One region of the Ectobacillus sp. OTK genome, then DNA from elsewhere that is predicted to be linked to it. Evidence: a T-box and tRNA genes for the amino acid it is inferred to sense, from the RefSeq annotation. Region 1 holds a T-box; the other regions hold tRNA genes.
The links. The T-box of region 1 lies ahead of AC6HZ4_RS22655 (valine--tRNA ligase). A T-box ahead of a tRNA ligase gene usually reads a tRNA of that ligase, here a tRNA-Val.
Positions count from the first base shown of each region.

Region 2: it encodes a tRNA-Val, which carries the amino acid that the T-box ahead of AC6HZ4_RS22655 (valine--tRNA ligase) is inferred to sense. The anticodon was not compared.
Region 3: it encodes a tRNA-Val, which carries the amino acid that the T-box ahead of AC6HZ4_RS22655 (valine--tRNA ligase) is inferred to sense. The anticodon was not compared.

Region 1 is NZ_AP048547.1:4,569,493-4,574,433, reverse strand. Features, by position in the region: gene hemL (glutamate-1-semialdehyde 2,1-aminomutase) at 1-594, shown strand, start outside; gene spoVID (stage VI sporulation protein D) at 947-1,873, shown strand; gene ysxE (spore coat protein YsxE) at 2,079-3,122, shown strand; gene AC6HZ4_RS22660 (YszA family small membrane protein) at 3,222-3,416, opposite strand; T-box leader at 3,585-3,808, shown strand; gene AC6HZ4_RS22655 (valine--tRNA ligase) at 3,850-4,941, shown strand, end outside.
Region 2 is NZ_AP048547.1:168,553-173,493, reverse strand. Features, by position in the region: gene AC6HZ4_RS00990 (CdaR family protein) at 1-1,006, opposite strand, end outside; gene cdaA (diadenylate cyclase CdaA) at 999-1,823, opposite strand; gene rocF (arginase) at 1,933-2,832, opposite strand; tRNA gene AC6HZ4_RS00975 (tRNA-Ala) at 3,183-3,255, opposite strand; tRNA gene AC6HZ4_RS00970 (tRNA-Gly) at 3,259-3,333, opposite strand; tRNA gene AC6HZ4_RS00965 (tRNA-Lys) at 3,345-3,417, opposite strand; tRNA gene AC6HZ4_RS00960 (tRNA-Gln) at 3,422-3,496, opposite strand; tRNA gene AC6HZ4_RS00955 (tRNA-Tyr) at 3,668-3,752, opposite strand; tRNA gene AC6HZ4_RS00950 (tRNA-Val) at 3,769-3,841, opposite strand; tRNA gene AC6HZ4_RS00945 (tRNA-Glu) at 3,848-3,922, opposite strand; tRNA gene AC6HZ4_RS00940 (tRNA-Thr) at 3,942-4,014, opposite strand; tRNA gene AC6HZ4_RS00935 (tRNA-Asn) at 4,016-4,090, opposite strand; rRNA gene rrf (5S ribosomal RNA) at 4,164-4,279, opposite strand; rRNA gene AC6HZ4_RS00925 (23S ribosomal RNA) at 4,338-4,941, opposite strand, start outside.
Region 3 is NZ_AP048547.1:4,844,874-4,849,814, forward strand. Features, by position in the region: gene glgB (1,4-alpha-glucan branching protein GlgB) at 1-1,014, opposite strand, end outside; tRNA gene AC6HZ4_RS23985 (tRNA-Glu) at 1,892-1,963, opposite strand; tRNA gene AC6HZ4_RS23990 (tRNA-Ser) at 1,968-2,058, opposite strand; tRNA gene AC6HZ4_RS23995 (tRNA-Asn) at 2,062-2,136, opposite strand; tRNA gene AC6HZ4_RS24000 (tRNA-Ile) at 2,165-2,238, opposite strand; tRNA gene AC6HZ4_RS24005 (tRNA-Gly) at 2,245-2,318, opposite strand; tRNA gene AC6HZ4_RS24010 (tRNA-Lys) at 2,325-2,397, opposite strand; tRNA gene AC6HZ4_RS24015 (tRNA-Thr) at 2,403-2,478, opposite strand; tRNA gene AC6HZ4_RS24020 (tRNA-Phe) at 2,533-2,605, opposite strand; tRNA gene AC6HZ4_RS24025 (tRNA-Asp) at 2,609-2,684, opposite strand; tRNA gene AC6HZ4_RS24030 (tRNA-Met) at 2,689-2,765, opposite strand; tRNA gene AC6HZ4_RS24035 (tRNA-Ser) at 2,787-2,874, opposite strand; tRNA gene AC6HZ4_RS24040 (tRNA-Ile) at 2,888-2,964, opposite strand; tRNA gene AC6HZ4_RS24045 (tRNA-Met) at 2,971-3,044, opposite strand; tRNA gene AC6HZ4_RS24050 (tRNA-Ala) at 3,063-3,135, opposite strand; tRNA gene AC6HZ4_RS24055 (tRNA-Pro) at 3,139-3,212, opposite strand; tRNA gene AC6HZ4_RS24060 (tRNA-Arg) at 3,219-3,292, opposite strand; tRNA gene AC6HZ4_RS24065 (tRNA-Leu) at 3,323-3,408, opposite strand; tRNA gene AC6HZ4_RS24070 (tRNA-Gly) at 3,414-3,485, opposite strand; tRNA gene AC6HZ4_RS24075 (tRNA-Leu) at 3,519-3,602, opposite strand; tRNA gene AC6HZ4_RS24080 (tRNA-His) at 3,612-3,687, opposite strand; tRNA gene AC6HZ4_RS24085 (tRNA-Thr) at 3,695-3,770, opposite strand; tRNA gene AC6HZ4_RS24090 (tRNA-Val) at 3,778-3,853, opposite strand; rRNA gene rrf (5S ribosomal RNA) at 3,859-3,974, opposite strand; rRNA gene AC6HZ4_RS24100 (23S ribosomal RNA) at 4,216-4,941, opposite strand, start outside.

The DNA.
Region 1 (4,941 bases):
CATGGTGCTTTGCTTATTTTTGATGAGGTTATGACAGGTTTCCGCGTTGGTTATCAGTGCGGTCAAGGCTACTTTGGTGTAACGCCGGATCTTACATGTCTTGGGAAGGTAATTGGGGGCGGATTGCCGGTCGGAGCGTACGGCGGCAGAGCGGACATTATGGAGCGCATTGCGCCAAGCGGCCCGATTTATCAGGCAGGAACATTATCGGGCAACCCGCTTGCGATGACAGCAGGCTACGAAACATTGATTCAGTTAACGCCAGACTCTTATCGAGAGTTTGAACGAAAAGCGGAATTGCTAGAGAACGGCTTGAGAGCAGCGGCTGAAACATATGATATCCCGCATTGCATTAACCGTGTAGGTTCAATGGTCGGCTTCTTCTTTACAAATGAAAAAGTTGTTGATTACGAAACAGCAAAAACATCGAATCTGCAGTATTTCTCCGCGTATTATCGCGAAATGATCGAGCAGGGTGTATTCCTTCCTCCGTCCCAATTTGAAGGACTATTCTTATCGACTACACACAGTGATGAGGATATTGACAAAACAATTCAAGCAGCGACAATTGCATTTTCTAAGCTGAAGGGTTGAGAAAAAGGAGCTAACCTAACGTCTGCTGAAGGCGCATTAGGTTAGCTCCTTTTGTTTAAAGATACGTATAGCTCTAGTCCGCGTCCCGCTTCTGTCTTCAGAATAACCTCCCGCGCAAAGGGCAAAAAGCGCCTTGTACGCAGGAGAATATATGGAAATCTTCGATGAATCAACTTTTCCCGAATCGTGCATTTTGTGCTAAGGTTGTGCTTCCGCAGGAGCAAGGGAGCTGTGCCCGCTTTCCGCCGCTTGTTTACTCAAAAATCTCACCCCATTTTTTTTCTTTATCATAAAACATACATTTTGCACATAAACCTGTAATGTCATAGACGTTTGAGAGGGGGAACTCGAAGTGGCAGCAGATAACCAAACATCACTTAGCTTTTCCTTAAAAGAAACGGTATGGTTCCAAAAGGGACAGGAAGTCGAGCAGTTACTTTCCATTGCGCTTGATCCGGATATCATGATACAGGATAGAGATTATGAAATCGTTGTGAAAGGGCAATTGCAGCTGACAGGAGAATATATTCCACAGGACAGTGAAGAAGCATCCTTCTCATTGCGTGAGCTATCTCCTGTACGCACGGTAGATTATGTGTATGTGCGGGAGGATGGAGTAAATGAATTATCGCATTCGTTTCCTTTAGAGATTTCTATTCCGCGCTCTCGTGTGAAACAGGCGGATGATTTATATGTAGAGATTGAAATGTTTGATTATGAACTTCCTGAAAAGGGCTGCTTACAGCTTCTTGCAGATATTGCGATCTATGGATTAGCTGATCAGACAATTGCAGAGGAGCAGCTAGAGGAACGAGTAGAAGAACAGGGGGAATTAGAAGAGCAGTATGCTGCTCCTGCCTTTGTTCAGGAGGAAGAGGATGTCTTTGAGCCTTTTGAATTTGAGGTGCGTAAAGAGCCTGTACTAGAGGAAGAATTGCACAAGGAAGAGCCGGTCATGCAGGTTGAACTGTTTGGCCGTGCCGAGCAGGCGAAGCAGCAGCCTGTTCCTGAAGAGAGCAAAGAGGAAGAGTTTGCGTATTCTAGCCGTGATGAAAATGCATTATATTTAACAAGATTGTTTGGAAAGAATCAGGAAGAGCAGTTTACAAAGCTGCGTATGTATTTTGTACAAACGGGTGATACGGTCGAATCGATTGCAGAGCGGTACGATACAAATCTTCAGCACCTCGCGCGTATAAATCAGCTGGATGATTTATACGTATCACAAGGCCAGGTCTTATATGTTCCGGTGTCAAAAACGAAATCTAAATCATCATGATGCTGATGAGCGTGAGGGAGTCTTTTATCTACGAAATTTCTCAAGAGACGCTGTCTAGCTTCCACGGCCTGCTCCCTGTGAGGAAAGATCTCCGCCTGCTGAGGCAAAAAGTGCCTCAATATGCGGAGAACTGTCTCCTTCGGGAGCAGGGCGGACCGCGTCCGCTTTTCTTACGCCTATTCTGTTAGAAAGGGTCGTTCATCGTATGGAAACTGCAGTGAGAGAGCAATATGAACCTCTTTTGCAAATGTACCGCTTAAATCCAGAACATTTAGAAGAGCATGGAAGCGTATTGAAGGTTTATACGAATCAGGGACCTTATGCGTTGAAAAAGCTGAGCCCGAGCCGACTCGAAAGGAGCAACTTTGTACATCATCTTCGCTATCTTTCAGAGAAGGGATTCACCAATTATGCACCTGTGTATCATGCAAGTGACGGAGAGTATTTCTTATCGGACGGACAAAATCAGTATTATTTAATGCCTTGGCTTGACGGCGCGGAACAAAAGGGTGAGGAGAACGACCATTATCATCAGATGTTTCAAGCGCTTGCTGCCATGCACCAAAAGACAGTACGAGAAGAAAAGATTACAGAGGAAATCATTGAAAATCATTATAACATGCTGTCAGGGCGTTGGGAGCAGGAACGTGATATGCTCGATACATTCTTGACGCAATCTGAAGCAAAGTGGTATATGTCTCCATTAGAGCTGCAATATTGCACGTATTACCATCATATTTTACGTGCGCATGAGTTTGCTACAAGGCAGCTGGAGGAATGGCAGGAGCTTATGAAGGAGAAGGAAACCACCCGAATCTCTTTAATTCATGGAAACGTGTCTCAAAGTCATTTTTTATTTGATCATGAGCGAAACGGCTATTTTATTAGCTTGGAAAATTCGCAGTTTTCCACGCCAGTACAGGATCTTGTGCAATTTTACACTCGTTCGTTTAACACATATCCCATTGCAAGAAATGACCGCTACGAATGGTATCAAATTTATCAAAAACAGTTTCCTTATACGAAGGAAGAAAAGAAGCTGATGCTTGCCTATCTTGCTTACCCACAAAACTTCATCAGGCAAATTGCCCGCTACGTAAAAAGCGGGGAGCAGCGGGATGAACGAAATGAATTGCAGTATGTGAGGCATCTTCAGCAAAGCCATTGGCTTGTGAGCAATACCGAGCACTTCGTATCGCAAATTCAAGCGGCGGAGCATCAAGCAGAGCAAAATCAGCAGCAAACATAAAACCTCTCCAGAACCGGAGAGGTTTTATGTTTGCCAAAATGCAATGGTACAAGATACATGGCTATAAATTCATGCTGCTCCCGCACCCTGTCAATGGGCCTATGCTTGAAAATGTGTTTTAATCGTTAATCCAATAAAGACAATTAATAATATAAAATCTAAAAGTGTTGGAAAGAGCAGTGTTCGAATAGCTTGAAAGACTGTGAGCGGAATAACGAAGTCGTATAGCATTGTTTGAACATTCCGCATCCAGCTCGGCGTTGCAAAATTATAAGTACGTTTAAAGCGTCGCATTATACATTCCTCCGAAAAAACGGTTTGTAGTACCATATGCAGGGCAAATACCCTGTGTGCGCCTTGTGCACTTTTTTCTAATTTCCTGCATATATTACAAAAAACTTGGCAAAGCTTATTGACGATTACAGTTTCTTTTTTTAGACTATAGTTTGTATAAGAAAATAACAAAATGCTTGGATAGGGAAGAGTACGATGTGTTTGCATCTTTCAGAGAGAGAAATCAGTAGCTGCGAGATTTCTTAGATGACAGTGTCGGAAGGTCGCCCTTGAGCTGCTTCTTTGAATATGTAGTAGAGGAAGTCGGGTGTAACCCGTTACCAAATGAAGTGTGCAAGCTTTTGCTTGCAAAAAAAGGTGGTACCGCGAATATAACTCCATTCGTCCTTTTCTGGATGAGTGGAGTTTTTTATTTTGAGAAGGAGGAGTTTGTATGACGAATACGGATAATAATTTGCCAACAAAATACGACCATAAATCCGTAGAAGAAGGACGCTATGAATGGTGGCTTGCAGGAAAATATTTTGAAGCGAAGGGGGAGGCTGAGAAGCAGCCGTACACAATCGTGATTCCGCCGCCGAATGTAACGGGTAAGCTTCATTTAGGGCATGCATGGGATACGACACTTCAGGATATTTTAACGCGTGCAAAGAGGCTGCAGGGCTATGATGTATTATGGCTTCCTGGCATGGACCATGCCGGCATTGCTACGCAAGCAAAGGTAGAAGCAAAGCTGCGTGAAGAAGGTGTAACACGCTACGATCTTGGACGTGAAAAGTTCTTGGAAAAGGCATGGGAGTGGAAGGAAGAGTACGCATCCCATATTCGTGCGCAATGGGCTAAGATCGGCTTAGGTCTTGATTATTCCCGCGAACGTTTTACGCTGGATGAAGGATTATCCGAAGCGGTGCGACATGTATTTGTTTCTTTATATAAAAAGGGACTCATTTACCGCGGCGAATATATTATCAACTGGGATCCGGCAACGCGAACGGCTTTGTCTGATATTGAGGTTATTTATAAGGATGTACAAGGTGCGTTTTATCATATGCGCTATCCGCTTTCTGATGGCTCCGGTTATATTCAAATTGCAACGACTCGTCCGGAAACGATGCTAGGTGATACAGCCATTGCCGTTCACCCGGAAGATGAGCGCTACAAGCATTTAATCGGCAAAACTGCGGTTCTTCCAATTGTGGGCCGTGAAATCCCGATTGTCGGTGACGATTATGTGGATATGGAATTTGGCTCCGGTGCTGTCAAAATCACTCCGGCCCATGACCCGAACGATTTTGAGATCGGAAATCGCCATAACCTGCCGCGTATTCTTGTGATGAATGAGGACGGTACAATGAATGCGAATGCCGGAGTGTATCAAGGGATGGATCGCTTCGAGTGCCGCAAGCAGCTTGTAAAGGATTTGCAGGAGCAAGGTGTGCTTGTCAAAATTGAAGAGCACACGCATTCTGTTGGCCATAGCGAGCGCAGTGGCGTAGTGGTAGAGCCGTATTTGTCCACGCAATGG
Region 2 (4,941 bases), 1.1 Mb from region 1:
TAAGTGGAATATCATTTAGTGTTCGCTGTTCTTGCTGCTCTTGCTGTTCTTGCTGTTCTTGCTGTTCAATCTGTACAGTTATTTTGACTTTAGCTGGGGCTATTCTAACAGCCCCCTTTGGCACAGAAACAGCTGCATCAAATGTAACAGTGTCTGTTATCTCACTCAAGTCCACGACAACATCCTCTAAGGATTCAATACTATCTAATACATCCTTTGGACCATACACCGTGATTTCACTCGGTTCTACTGTAACACTCTTTAGTGTTAAGCCTTTCTGCAGGTTCCCCTCCTGCGTTACCTTAATTGGTAATGTCTTTTCTGGGGTAGCAACAGGCACCGTAACGTTTACAACAGAAGGATTTGCTTGTAAATTCAAAGTATTTCCAGACTTATCATATACCACTACCTTTGCTTCCTTTGTAAAGGTTTGGTTCACACCTTTTAAGTCTACATAAGCCTTAACTACCCCCACTTGTTCCAGCTGCGTTTCAGTTCCGGCAATTTCAATAAAGTTTGGCTTTGCAGAAGCCTTCCCTGCTGTATAGCCTTCTTCCATTTGATTATTATTTAAATATCCAACTTCTACGGGAAAGGCCTTTGATTTCTTTGGTTCAATCGTTACCTGTACTTTAGCAGGCTGTAATTTTACCTTTAAACTATCTGGAATACCGTTATATTGCAGACCAACCTCATATGTCCCTGGCTCATAGCCATGAAGATTTACAAAAACCTCAAATTGTTCTTTCATCTTTGTTTGGAGAATAGATGTATTAGATCCCTCCAAAGTTAGATCTACATGCTGCGGAAGGCCGCTTACAACATATTTATCCTGGTCATAATATGCCTCGACCTTCACATCTTGAATTGTTTCAGCAGCATCTCCCAGTGGAAGAGCAGCAGTTCCCTGCGGCTGTTTATCCAAATTAATAACCATGTATAGCATAAGAGCGAGTAATAGTGCAATACCTCTGAGAAACCAATGGTTGTCCATCAATTTATCCATCTCGTTTTCTCCTCCAGTTCCATAAAGATGCGGAAGAGGTTTTCATACTTCCCGTCAGTTCCTTTGTCAGCATTTCCTTGAGCTGTGCCGACTTTAAATCCCTGTGAAGCTCCCCATTTTTGGTAAGTGAAATATGCCCAGTTTCCTCAGAAACGACAACTGTCAAGCTGTCAGTAACCTCACTTATTCCAAGAGCCGCCCTATGCCTTGTACCAAGCTCTTTTGAAATGAATGGACTTTCTGAAAGCGGTAAGTAGCAGGCTGCAGCTTTAATCTTATCATTTTGCATGATAACGGCACCATCATGAAGCGGAGTGTTTGGAATAAAAATATTAATAAGCAATTCAGATGAAACATGTGCATCCATTAAGATACCTGTTTCTATGTAATCGCTCATACCCGTTTCCCGCCCAATTGAGATGAGAGCACCAATGCGCCGTTTCGCCATATACTCAGTTGCTTTTACAACTGCATCCACCACAGCCTCCTGCTCCGTTTCCACCGGGTGACTGCTGCGAGCAAATAGACTTCCCCTCCCAAGCTGTTCCAATGCTCGTCGCAGTTCAGGCTGAAAAATAATAATGACCGCAAGAAATCCCCAAGTCAACGTTTGCTTCATCATCCAATAGAGTGTATTTAACTCTAAATAATAGCTGAGAATGCTCACCAAAATAATGACTGTAATCCCCTTTAAAAGCTGTACTGCCTTTGTGCCGCGGATTACAAGGATTAGCTTATATATAACAAACCACACGAGGGTTATATCTACAATATTGCTGAGATACGTTTTGAGTTCAGTCATATCTCCTAAAGACATATTCTTACCCTTCCTCCATGAACACGTATTTACAATAACTAAATAATTATACCATAACAATAGCATGCTTACAAAGAAAGGGAAAAGCAACCAAAGCTGCTTTTCCCTTTTACTTTAACTTTTCTCCAAATAATGAGCCCATTAAGGCAACTGCTGTCATTGCTGTCTTATTCTTCTCATCTAAAATAGGATTTACCTCTACAAACTCAGCTGATGTAATAAGATCGGATTCAGCAAGCATTTCCATGGCAAGATGTCCCTCCCGATAACTAAGCCCCCCAATAACAGGGGTTCCCACGCCGGGCGCATCGTGCGGATCCAAACCATCTAAATCAAGAGATAAATGAACTCCATCAGTATGGGCTAAATAGTGAATCGTTTCCTCCATGACCGCCGCCATTCCTAATCGATCGATTTCATGCATAGTAAATACTTTAATGCCTTCTTTGCGGATAAATTCTTTCTCCCCATCGTCAAGAGCCCGAGCTCCAATAATGACGATGTTCTCCTTTTTTACCTTCGGACATATCCCATAGAGATTTGTAAGAACAGCATGACCATATCCTAAGCTTGCGGCCAGGGGCATACCATGGATATTACCAGATGGCGTGATATCTTCCGTATTTAAATCCCCATGGGCATCAAACCAAATAACTCCCAGATTCCTATAATGCTTTGTAACTCCAGCTAACGTTCCGATAGCAATGCTATGGTCTCCTCCAAGAACAACAGGGGTGCGCTTGCGCTCTAACACATGATCAACCTTCGTCGCCAGTTCTGTACACACTGTCACAATTTGCTTTAGGTTTTTTAGCTTTGGGTTCTCATCAGGTTCATTTCGATTCGGACGCTCTACATATAAATCGCCTAAATCCTCTACATTATAGCCTATATGCTCTAGTCTCTCAATCATACCGGCATAACGAATAGCACTCGGCCCCATATCCACCCCACGCCGCATTTGACCTAAATCCAAAGGAACCCCAATAACCGAAATTTCCTTCCGCATGTGTCATCCCCCTATTTACTTGCTAACATTCTAAATATTCTTTATTCTATGATTCAACTCAACATTTCTTGTATACTTACTAAATAAGAAAAGCTGGAGCGCCTCGTTTAGCTCTGAAAGGAAAACAACCCATGGATAAAACGCGAGATTCGGGCAAATCCGATTTACAAAAGCTTCCTGTATGTTTCTTTCCTATTGTAAAGACACTTTTTTTGTAGGGAAGATTATTTGACTGCGGGGGATTGAGCACTACAGCTAGACAATACCTCCAGAATTTATACTTTTTTATCCTTTAAAAATAAAAAAGCCCTAAATCTTTTTAGATTTAAGGCTTTTTTCTTTATAGATTATGGAGCCTAGCGGGATCGAACCGCTGACCTCCTGCGTGCAAAGCAGGCGCTCTCCCAGCTGAGCTAAGGCCCCGTATGGAGCGGAAGACGGGATTCGAACCCGCGACCCCAACCTTGGCAAGGTTGTATTCTACCACTGAACTACTTCCGCATATTTTCATGTGAGCCATGAAGGACTCGAACCTTCGACCCTCTGATTAAAAGTCAGATGCTCTACCGACTGAGCTAATGGCTCGTAATGGCTGGGCTAGCTGGATTCGAACCAACGAATGACGGAGTCAAAGTCCGTTGCCTTACCGCTTGGCTATAGCCCATTGATTTAACTACAAGACATACATCCTCGAATTCACTTCTTAGAAGTAAAGGTAAACAATTCGACATTTCTTAGATACTTGCTACTACACATAACAAAAACAACCACTGTTACATAGCTGCTTCTTCATACATATAGTATAACAATCTTTAAACGCTTTATTCAAATAAAATGGTGGAGGGGGACGGATTCGAACCGCCGAACCCTGAGGGAGCGGATTTACAGTCCGCCGCGTTTAGCCACTTCGCTACCCCTCCAATATGAGAATAAAAATGGAGGATGACGGGCTCGAACCGCCGACCCTCTGCTTGTAAGGCAGATGCTCTCCCAGCTGAGCTAATCCTCCATATGTTGGTGACCCGTACGGGATTCGAACCCGTGTTACCGCCGTGAAAGGGCGGTGTCTTAACCGCTTGACCAACGGGCCAAAAAATAAATATTTCAAGAGCTCCCAACCGGGCTTGAACCGGTGACCTCTTCCTTACCATGGAAGTGCTCTACCTACTGAGCTATGGAAGCATGGCTCCGCAAGTAGGATTCGAACCTACGACCTATCGGTTAACAGCCGATTGCTCTACCGCTGAGCTATTGCGGAATATGATCATAGTCGTTTCAATAAAAGCTTTTGTTCCAGGGGTTAAAAAATCCATAGCAACCTAATAAGGCTGGCCTAGCGACGTCCTACTCTCACAGGGGGAAACCCCCAACTACCATCGGCGCTGAAGAGCTTAACTTCCGTGTTCGGTATGGGAACGGGTGTGGCCTCTTCGCCATCATCACTAGACCTATTTTGTTTGAAGGATATTCCTTCAAAACTAGATAACATGCTGTGCTGTGTAATTATGATTAAGCCCTCGATCGATTAGTATCTGTCAGCTGCACGTGTCGCCACGCTTACACCTCAGACCTATCAACCTGATCATCTTTCAGGGATCTTACTAGCTTGACGCTATGGGAAATCTCATCTTGAGGGGGGCTTCATGCTTAGATGCTTTCAGCACTTATCCCGTCCGCACATAGCTACCCAGCGATGCCCTTGGCAGAACAACTGGTACACCAGCGGTGCGTCCATCCCGGTCCTCTCGTACTAAGGACAGCTCCTCTCAAATTTCCTGCGCCCGCGACGGATAGGGACCGAACTGTCTCACGACGTTCTGAACCCAGCTCGCGTACCGCTTTAATGGGCGAACAGCCCAACCCTTGGGACCGACTACAGCCCCAGGATGCGATGAGCCGACATCGAGGTGCCAAACCTCCCCGTCGATGTGGACTCTTGGGGGAGATAAGCCTGTTATCCCCGGGGTAGCTTTTATCCGTTGAGCGATGGCCCTTCCATGCGGAACCACCGGATCACTAAGCCCGACTTTCGTCCCTGCTCGACTTGTAGGTCTCGCAGTCAAGCTCCCTTATGCCTTTACACTCTTCGAATGATTTCCAACCATTCTG
Region 3 (4,941 bases), 280 kb from region 1:
CTCATGCAGTTTTTGTAAAAAGGAAACTGCTAATTCATTTTTTTGGAACTGTCCGTTCGCATTCCAATACAGCATGTTCGCAACAGCGTCGACCCGAAAGCCGTCTACATGATAATATTTCATCCAAAATAACGCATTGGAAATAAGAAAACTCTGAACCTCCGGCTTTCCTACATCAAAGTTTGCCGTTCCCCATATTGGGTTTTCCCTTACATGTATGTCTGTATATTCGTATGTCGGTTCTCCGTCAAACATATATAATCCATGTGCGTCCTTACAATAATGCCCAGGCACCCAATCTAAAATCACGCCGAGACCATGCTCATGACAACGGTCAATGAAATACATTAAATCCTCCGGCTTACCGTAACGGCTTGTCGGAGAATAGTAGCCGGTTCCTTGATAGCCCCACGAGCGATCATATGGATGCTCAACAAGCGGCATAATTTCAATATGTGTAAACTGATGCTCTAAAACATATGGAATGAGTTCCTCTGCCATCTCACGATACGAATAAAAGGACCCGTCCTCTTTTAGCTTCCACGAACCAAAATGAAGCTCATAAATAGCTAGTGGCTCTTCAAATACTTTCTTTCGCTTTTTAGCACGCATCCATTTTTCATCATTCCATTTATAATTCCCTAAAGTATGGACGATAGAAGCTGTATGCGGCCTTAGCTCAGAAAAAAATGCATAGGGATCTGCCTTCAGCAGCACTTGGTCATCCTTCGTTTGAATAGCGTACTTATACAGCTCTCCCTGACCAATATTCGGAATAAATAAGGACCAAATTCCTTCTGTGTTTAACTTCTCCATTACATGGCTTTCATTGCTCCATTCGTTAAACTCTCCGACGACACTCACACTTTTAGCATGTGGAGCCCAAACGGAGAAACGAGTACCCCTAATTCCATCCTCGGTTGTTGTATGCGCTCCGAAGGCTTGATAGCTTTCGTACAAACTCCCTTCATGGAACAGATGAACTTCATAATCTGTAGGATGGGTTGTAACCACGTGTTTCACCTCACAAGTATAAATAACATTTCTTAATAAAGTATTCTGTAAAAAAAGGAGAAATCCCTTGCAGATTTAGGGAAAATATATAGTTTCGTCCGCTAAAATCAGTCATTTTTCGTCAAACTAGGCGTCTGATATCATATTTTGGCGATGGTTGAATTGGAAGCGTTTTATACTAAAATAGTGTTATCTTTTTAATGAAACGAGTTAACTATAATGTAGCCTTTTTATCATTTGAGATATGTTTTTTAGGAGGAATTCTGACATTAATCATAAAATAATCATGTAAAGAAGCTGGAACAACTTGTAGATTACTTTGTAAAGAAAAATATTCATTCACAATTTGTTCACAAATACTCCAAAGGAATGAGACTAAATTATACATTTTGTGCAAAGATTGAGGAATATCTAGAGGTTCGTTAAAAACACAAGGCTCCGAACTCGCCTCTCGACATGACTTGAGGAAATCACACATTTTGAAGAAAATTTTTAAATGCCGGAAACGCTCTTCCCCCGTACGAAGGTGTTTCCACACATAGACCGAACACATCGCTTGGTTATAAAGCTGGAAAGAACAAGGGAGTTCCCAATTCAAGTCCTGAGGTACAGTGTGTGTATAGATCCGATTGGAAAAATAGCATGCTTTTATTCTCTCCATCAATTTTTTGGTTTATTTTGGTAACTATATTTTACTGAAAGAATGTTCGCCTGTCCATTAGAAGCTCTTCATTCACAAAAAATGCCAGGTGATTGTCTAACTGACACTCATTCCCACTTATCGCTGGCCGCGCCCGTAACAGTAGAGGTCTTCTGTCAGAAAATGATAAATAAAAGCATAAAAAAGAGTTAGCGATATATCGCTAACTCTTTTTTATGACCCGTACGGGATTCGAACCCGTGTTACCGCCGTGAAAGGGCGGTGTCTTAACCACTTGACCAACGGGCCTAAATGGCAGAGAAGAAGGGATTCGAACCCTCGCGCCGGTTACCCGACCTACTCCCTTAGCAGGGGAGCCCCTTGAGCCACTTGGGTACTTCTCTATTTGGCTCCGCAAGTAGGATTCGAACCTACGACCTATCGGTTAACAGCCGATTGCTCTACCGCTGAGCTATTGCGGAATAATTCAATTTTAAATAATTGAAACAATGGGCCTAAATGGACTCGAACCATCGACCTCACGCTTATCAGGCGTGCGCTCTAACCAGCTGAGCTATAGGCCCCTATTATGGAGCGGGTGATGGGAATCGAACCCACGCTATCAGCTTGGAAGGCTGAAGTTCTACCATTAAACTACACCCGCAAAATGTGAGCCATGAAGGACTCGAACCTTCGACCCTCTGATTAAAAGTCAGATGCTCTACCGACTGAGCTAATGGCTCATAACTGGTGCCGGCTAGAGGACTTGAACCCCCAACCTACTGATTACAAGTCAGTTGCTCTGCCAATTGAGCTAAGCCGGCGTAATATATTTTTATTACCAAATAAGAGTACTTGTCCTTCGTCCTCATTAAAAGTGGCTCGGGACGGAATCGAACCGCCGACACGAGGATTTTCAGTCCTCTGCTCTACCGACTGAGCTACCGAGCCAAATGGCGGTCCCGACGGGGATCGAACCCGCGATCTCCTGCGTGACAGGCAGGCATGTTAACCACTACACCACGGAACCATTTTGGTTGCGGGGACAGGATTTGAACCTGCGACCTTCGGGTTATGAGCCCGACGAGCTACCAGACTGCTCCACCCCGCGATGATAAAGTATTTACATAAATGGAGGAGGGTGTGGGATTTGAACCCACGGACGTGTTACCGTCTCCGGTTTTCAAGACCGGTGTATTAAGCCGCTCTACCAACCCTCCGTAAAGCATTAAATGGTGGACCTTGTAGGACTCGAACCTACGACCGGACGGTTATGAGCCGTCTGCTCTAACCAGCTGAGCTAAAGGTCCTTATAGTAGCGGCGGAGGGGATCGAACCCCCGACCTTACGGGTATGAACCGTACGCTCTAGCCAGCTGAGCTACACCGCCATGATATTAATATTAAAGTGGAGCCTAGCGGGATCGAACCGCTGACCTCCTGCGTGCAAAGCAGGCGCTCTCCCAGCTGAGCTAAGGCCCCATATCGGGAAGACAGGATTCGAACCTGCGACCCCCTGGTCCCAAACCAGGTGCTCTACCAAGCTGAGCCACTTCCCGTTCAAGCGCGCCCGAAAGGACTCGAACCCATAACCTTCTGATCCGTAGTCAGACGCTCTATCCAATTGAGCTACGGGCGCATGTTATTGAATATATATTGTATGAAACAGTGCCGAGGGCCGGGCTCGAACCGGCACGGTAGTCACCTACCGCAGGATTTTAAGTCCTGTGCGTCTGCCAATTCCGCCACCCCGGCATGAAAGCGGAAGACGGGATTCGAACCCGCGACCCCAACCTTGGCAAGGTTGTATTCTACCACTGAACTACTTCCGCATGACAAACACTGTAATCATATACAATTGTAAATGGTGCGGGTGAAGGGACTCGAACCCCCACGCCAAAGGCGCCAGATCCTAAGTCTGGTGCGTCTGCCAATTCCGCCACACCCGCAAGATATAATGGGGCGATTGATGGGAATCGAACCCACGAATGTTGGAGCCACAATCCAATGCGTTAACCACTTCGCCACAACCGCCATTATATGGTGCCGGCTAGAGGACTTGAACCCCCAACCTACTGATTACAAGTCAGTTGCTCTGCCAATTGAGCTAAGCCGGCATATTTATGGTGGAGGATGACGGGCTCGAACCGCCGACCCTCTGCTTGTAAGGCAGATGCTCTCCCAGCTGAGCTAATCCTCCACATTGCCTAGCGACGTCCTACTCTCACAGGGGGAAACCCCCAACTACCATCGGCGCTGAAGAGCTTAACTTCCGTGTTCGGTATGGGAACGGGTGTGTCCTCTTCGCCATCATCACTAGACCTATTTTCTTGACTCATATTAGAGACAATGATCATTATATCACGCTCTTTTATAAAGTCAACAGGAATTTTGATATTCCTTCAAAACTAGATAACACACTGCACTTTGTAATGTTTTTCTATCCAGCTCCAGTTCACAGCTCTCTTTGGTCAAATAACCTCATGCAACGAAGTCTATCGGCTTCTTTTGCCTGAGAACATTTGCCCTACGGAGCTAACCGCTCACGTCCGCTTTTAGTTTATGATTAAGCCCTCGATCGATTAGTATCTGTCAGCTGCACGTGTCGCCACGCTTACACCTCAGACCTATCAACCTGATCATCTTTCAGGGATCTTACTAGCTTGACGCTATGGGAAATCTCATCTTGAGGGGGGCTTCATGCTTAGATGCTTTCAGCACTTATCCCGTCCGCACATAGCTACCCAGCGATGCCCTTGGCAGAACAACTGGTACACCAGCGGTGCGTCCATCCCGGTCCTCTCGTACTAAGGACAGCTCCTCTCAAATTTCCTGCGCCCGCGACGGATAGGGACCGAACTGTCTCACGACGTTCTGAACCCAGCTCGCGTACCGCTTTAATGGGCGAACAGCCCAACCCTTGGGACCGACTACAGCCCCAGGATGCGATGAGCCGACATCGAGGTGCCAAACCTCCCCGTCGATGTGGACTCTTGGGGGAGATAAGCCTGTTATCCCCGGGGTAGCTTTTATCCGTTGAGCGATGGCCCTTCCATGCGGAACCACCGGATCACTAAGCCCGACTTTCGTCCCTGCTCGACTTGTAGGTCTCGCAGTCAAGCTCCCTTATGCCTTTACACTCTTCGAATGATTTCCAACCATTCTGAGGGAACCTTTGGGCGCCTCCGTTACACTTTAGGAGGCGACCGCCCCAGTCAAACTGCCCACCTGACACTGTCTCCCGCCCCGATAAGGGGCGCGGGTTAGAACTTCAATACAGCCAGAGCG